One region of the Aliiglaciecola sp. LCG003 genome, then DNA from elsewhere that is predicted to be linked to it. Evidence: predicted binding sites of a transcription regulator. Region 1 holds the regulator's gene; the other holds the start of a gene.
What was found. Region 1 encodes ArgR, which controls arginine synthesis, uptake and breakdown. Its sites were predicted from a motif close to ANTGAATANNTATTCANT; they were not measured.
Positions count from the first base shown of each region.

Region 2: a site for ArgR is predicted at 1,122-1,139, ahead of argC (N-acetyl-gamma-glutamyl-phosphate reductase). Genes of this name have one in related genera too.

Region 1 is NZ_CP128185.1:3,655,913-3,659,124, forward strand. Features, by position in the region: gene QR722_RS15890 (hypothetical protein) at 1-293, shown strand, start outside; gene mdh (malate dehydrogenase) at 340-1,275, opposite strand; gene argR (transcriptional regulator ArgR) at 1,521-1,985, shown strand; gene QR722_RS15905 (endonuclease/exonuclease/phosphatase family protein) at 2,015-3,190, opposite strand.
Region 2 is NZ_CP128185.1:713,174-716,385, reverse strand. Features, by position in the region: gene argE (acetylornithine deacetylase) at 1-1,055, opposite strand, end outside; gene argC (N-acetyl-gamma-glutamyl-phosphate reductase) at 1,410-2,438, shown strand; gene argB (acetylglutamate kinase) at 2,435-3,212, shown strand, end outside.

The sequences.
Region 1 (3,212 bases):
AGGAGCTCTATTTGCAGCCCTGGGCAGTGTTAGCTATTATGCACGGCAACAGTACGTTTTTGCCCGATGCGGCCAAAAAACTGCAACAAATTATACGCCAAGAGAAAACCCATAATAGAGTTGCTACTGCTATTATTGTCACCTATACGGCTCACCCTTCATTCAGTAAGGCACATCTTGCCAGCATATATCAGCTAGCGGGCGAGACCTTTGAATTTTTCACCAACAAAGAAGCCGCGATGGATTGGCTTACACGACAACTGTGCTCCCCCGAAAACAAAAAAACCAGCTGAGTAAAAACTGCAACTGGTTTATTTTAAATTTATTGTTTAGCTAAGATTAGCCATTTACAAACTTCACACCTAGTTCAATATCACCACGCAAGCCTTCAAGCATAGATTCTTTTGCTTTTTGCTCAAAATCACTTAGCTCTCCATAAGGTAGAATTTCTTCTACACCGTTAGGACCTAATCGAACAGGATGTGAGAAGAAAGCGGCATCAGCACTATTGGTTTCAACATAAGTGTACTCTACTACGTTGTCACCTTTCATTGCTGCGACTAAAGATAAACAGAATCGTGCTGCTGCCTGTCCCATAGAAAGCGTTGCAGACCCGCCGCCGGCTTTCGCTTCAACCACTTCAGTACCCGCGTTTTGAATACGGTGAGTAAGGCTTGCCACTTCTTCATCACTGAAAGATACACCTTCAACCTGAGAAAGAAGAGGAAGAATCGTGGTGCCTGAGTGACCGCCGATAACCGGGACATGCACACTTGCTGTGTTCAAGCCTTTAAGTTCAGCAACAAATGTTTCCGCGCGGATCACATCAAGGGTAGTCACACCAAACAATTTGTTTTTATTGTAAACGCCTTTTGCCTTCAATGTTTCAGCAGCAATTGCAACTGTAGTATTAACTGGGTTGGTAATAATACAAGTACAAGCTTCAGGGCAATTATCTGCGATACCTTCAACCAGATTCTTAACAATGCCAGCATTGATATTGAATAAGTCAGAACGATCCATACCAGGCTTACGGGGAACGCCTGCAGGAATCAATACGATGTCAGAACCGTTTAACGCTTGCGCTAAGTCATCTTTGCCAAAACCTTCAACTTTAACGTCGGTAGGAATATGACTAAGGTCAACGGCAACGCCTGGAACGACAGGGGCAACATCATATAATGCTAATTCAGATCCTGCTGGTAACTGGGTTTTTAATAATAGAGAAAGGGCCTGACCTATACCGCCTGCAGCACCTAATACCGTTACTTTCATAGTTGTCTCCTGTGGGAACGTTAAGAATGACGGCAAACACTAATGCAAGCCATCAAAAAATACAATTTATACCTAATAAAAAGGCTATATATGGGCACTATACTCAGTATTCAACATAATGATTAAGTCCTAATTAAATCAGCTTATAACAAGCTGGTTTAAAAACAGCGAAATCAATAAGGCACTTCGTGCTTTCGACACCCATAAGATTGTGTCAAACTATAGCAGCTAAATATGAGGGTGGCATGTCAAATAATAAACAAGAAGAATTAATCAAAGCATTTAAAGATATTTTAAAAGCAGAAAGCTTTGGTTCCCAAGGGGGCATCGTAGACGCTCTCAAACAGCAAAACTTTGGTAGCATTAGTCAATCTAAAGTCTCTAGGATGCTCAGTAAATTTGGCGCTGTACGGACTCGCAACGCACGTGGCGATATGGTTTATTGTTTGCCACCAGAGATGGGCATGCCAACCGCTAAAAGTCCCCTTAGGCAGTTGGTACTCGATGTGGTGCACAATAATGTTATGGTTATTATCCGCACCAGTCCTGGCGCTGCTCAGTTGATTGCTAGATTGCTTGACTCATTGAGCCAAAAAGATGGGGTATTGGGCACCATAGCAGGAGACGATACGATTTTCATTGCCCCTGCTGATGTTAGCAATATCGAAGATACCCTACAAAGAGTAGTAGCCTTGTTCGACAACGTATAACTATCACAAAATGAACCGCTGGAGTTAATTCACTCCAGCACCTTAACGTCTGCCCACACAAGTCGATGATCCGAAGATGATTGTCGATCTTTAATCAAGTTGTAATCTGCACTGTTTGTACCCGGCCAGAATATCCCTGCATCCACCGCCTTCAACCCCGCTTTAGAAGGCAGCACATAATCTACCTGTAAACCCCATTGCGCAGTATGCAGGCTTGCAAACGGATTTTCAGGCCGCAGTAACTGACCGGACTGATTGACTGGCATAGAGTACTGCGCAACAGCAGAGTGCTGTAGTAAAGCTTTTATGCTTGAGCCAAATCTATCCCCTTCATGCTCAGAAGCATTTAAATCGCCTAACAGCACAAATCGACTACCCCTAAATCCACCTCGCTTACCTTGGTCATCGTAAATATACTCTGCACGCTTAGCAGCCGATAAATAATCGACCCAAAAACGGATCTCATCATGGTTACGTTTACCATTGCGATTTTCAGGCCCGTCAAAGACTGGCGGTGTGGGATGGCTGGCGAGTATGTGTAAAACTTGGCCATTGATATTAATCGGCACATCCCAGTGGGATTTCGAGGATAGACGCATTACTTGCTTTGCAGCTTCGCTATACCATGGCGTTCCATCAGCGGCCTTAATACTAGGCAGTAGACCCTCAGGCATATCTTTCCATAAGAAGTACAGGAAAGTTCTTACTTGCTTATCATCTATAGGGAATTTGCTTAGTAGTAGCATACCGTATTGACCAGGATATTGACCATAGCCAAAGGCATCTTGACCTGCTGACTCAACCTTTGCATCATGATTTAAGTCTTGACCACTAGGTACACCGGTATTAACCGCTGCCGTATAATAATACCGATAGTCAATCGCTTGTGCCTCGCCTTGGGAGACATTCAGGTAATTACGGATAAAGGCTAACACGCCCTTGTTAGCGTCAGGTATATAATCAAACTCGTTGAGCAGCAGTATATCCGGTCGCACCCGCTGAATAATTTGCGCAATATTTTTAATCTGTTGATGCTTACCGCTAGCTAATTGCTTTGTCAGCGCTAGCGGGTCAAGGGTTTGTCCTGTTTCAACATAATTACCCGCCTCCATGCTGACATTAAAGGTAGCAACTCGGATTGTTTCAGCCTGGCTTGATGTCATAGTAATTAGTAGTCCCAAGCTAATCAGTAAATATTTTTTCATGGTGATCTCCCATAAAAAAAGC
Region 2 (3,212 bases), 1.5 Mb from region 1:
TGTTTAATGCTCCCAGGGCCAAGTACTAGAGTGTCGCAGCCCAATTGGTTAATAAACGGTGCTTCAGTAGCATAATTGGCGTTTTCAACTTTAAAACCAGTGAGCTTTTCGGCTAATTCAATAATTTGATGCTCATTTTTACACGCGAATGCCGGTGCAGTTGGATACATTAGTTGCATATCAATACGATCAGGGTAGCTTAATTTCAAGGGTGCTAATGCTTGATCTATTTGGGTAATCACCTCATCGTCCGTTAGACCCGGCACGCATCTAACATCAAAATTTAATTTACAATGACCACAAATTCGATTTTCGCCATCGCCCCCATGGATATGACCGAGATTCATTGTAGCTTGCGGCACAGAAAAGCTGTCGTCACGATAGTTTCTGGCAAGTGAATCACGCAAGGTTAGCAACTTTTCGATCGCCTGAACCATAATCTCTATCGCATTCACGCCTCTATCAGGATCACTCGAGTGACCGGCTTGACCGGTAATTTGCAAACTTTGCGCCATATGGCCCTTGTGTTTTCCAATGGGCTTGAGTTCAGTCGGCTCACCAATTATCGCCATATCAGGTTTGATTAATTGCTGCTCTGCAAAAAAACGGGCGCCCGCCATGGAGGTTTCTTCATCGGCAGTGGCAAGAATATAAAGAGGCTTATTGATTTTATCTAAAGGAATATCCTTTAAGCTTTCCAATATAAAGGCGAAAAACCCTTTCATATCGCAACTGCCTAAACCATACAATAAATTGTCTTTTACTTGTGCCTTGAACGGGTCGAAGTTCCAACGACCTTCGTCGAAGGGGACCGTATCAGAATGCCCCGCTAATAATAGCCCGCCTTGTCCCGAGCCGATTTGGGCCAACATATTGTATTTGTTCCGAGCATGGGGCACTTTTTGAATACTAATTCTAAAACCCATAGATGAGAAAACATTCCCCAACCAATCAATTAAGGCCTTGTTGGATAGGTCTAATGGTTCATCCATGGCACTGATTGTAGGGAAAGAAATGATTTTTTTGTATGCTTCTAAGAAAGTGTAATTTGGCATAAAAACCTTAAAATATATTTATTCACTTTTGTTGCATATTTATACCACCAATGGCACACTAGATCCATTGCATAAATAAGTAGTTACTAACGCGCTTGTTTATGGTTAAAAACTATTAACTTTATCAACACATTAGTCATCCAAAAATAGATGATTTGGAATTAGAAAGATACTCAAATGATGAATAAGATAACAACTGAATTTTCCCTGCCTTGCTATGCCTGTACGTCTAATCGACGAAAATAAATTTTTTGTTTGCGTAGCACGCTCTTTACCTTTGATATAAATTAGTAATTAAAGGTAAAGGGCGCTTTTTTATTTTCAAAATTATCTGTTATTTGTTGGATCAAAATCATGTACAAAGTAAGTGTCATAGGGGCCAGTGGTTATGCTGGCGCTGAGTTAATTAGATTGATCGCAGCACATCCGACGTTTTCCCTAGCTTCCCTGCATGTGTCACAGCAAAGCCAAGACGCGGGAAAGCGGATAAGCCAGATCCATCCCTACCTAACTGGTCTAACTGACCTTGAGTTGCAAGCCCTTGGTCCTGACACGCTGAGTCAGTTAGCTGAGTCTGTCGATGCCATATTTTTGGCCACGCCCCACGAAGCAAGTCACGACTGGATGCCAACCTTGGCGAATGGCAAGGCCAAAATATTTGATTTGTCTGGTGCGTTTAGACTTAAGGATAAGCAGGTATTTCAAAAGTACTATGGGTTTGAGCATTGTCATAGCGAATTGCTCGAACAAGCCGTATATGGTTTGGCTGAATGGAATGCCGATGCAATCGCCAATGCAAAGGTTGTTGCTGTGCCGGGTTGTTATCCTACATCTGCAATTTGTGCTTTGAAGCCATTGATAGATGCACACTTACTCGATTCTGCTCATTTACCCATTATTAACGCAGTCTCTGGCGTAAGTGGTGCAGGTAGAAAAGCGGCATTAGCCAACAGCTTTTGTGAAGTTAGCTTACAGGCATATGGGGTATTGAATCATCGGCATCAGCCAGAGATTTGCCAGATTTTAGCAAGTGAGGTGATTTTCACCCCTCATCTAGGTAATTTTAAGCGCGGTATTTTATCTACCATTACGGTCAAGACCAACGCTGGCGTCACCCAATCCCAACTCGACAGCGCGTATCACAATGCTTATCAAGACACCCATGTTATTCGTTTGTTGGATCACTTCCCTAAAGTTGCTGATGTGGTAAATACTCCCCATTGTGACTTGCATTGGAAACTAGACCCTAATAATGGCTACGCGGTCATTGGTAGCGCTATCGACAACCTGCTCAAAGGAGCTTCATCTCAGGCGATCCAGTGTGCTAATTTAGCATTTGGTTTGGCATCTGAAACAGGCTTACTCAACAGGTATAACGGATGAAGATTAAAGTGATTAAAGTAGGTGGGGCATTTTTGGACGATCCCGCTATCTCGCAACCTTTCTTTCAGACTATGTCCGGATTACTGCAGTCCTGCAAAGTTGTGTTAGTGCATGGTGGTGGGAGTTCGGTAGAGCGTTTGATGTCTGATCTTGGACTTGTCTCGGAGAAAATAGACGGTTTGCGCGTGACACCGGCAGCCCATATTGATTACGTAGTAGGCGCATTAGCCGGCAGCGTGAATAAAAAACTTTGCAGTCTAGCTGCAGCGGCTGGATTGAACCCAGTGGGCATCAGCTTAGCTGACGGAAAACTTGCCCAATGCAGCAAAGTTGACCCTAGATTAGGCTTTGTTGGAAAGGTAATCAGCGGTGATAGCAAATTAGTCCATAACCTGCTGCAAGGGGATTTCATGCCTATTATCAGCTCGATAGGTTTAGACGAAGATTATGCTTTACTCAATGTAAATGCCGACCAAGCGGCTGTAGCGGTTGCTAAGACGTTGAATGCAGAGTTATGTTTGTTGTCTGATGTTAGCGGTGTGTTGGATCAAGACAAACGCCTCATTGCAGATTTGAATGCCGCCCAGATTAATCAACATATCCAGCAAGGCATCATTACCGATGGTATGGCCGTTAAAGTACACGCTGCTCTAGATGCAGCCAATACGATTGGGAAACCTGTGACTATCGCAAGTTGGAAAAATGTACATTTACTAAACGCCGAGATTAATGACACTAATGAGTCTTTTGGCACAACCATATTACCGAATACAG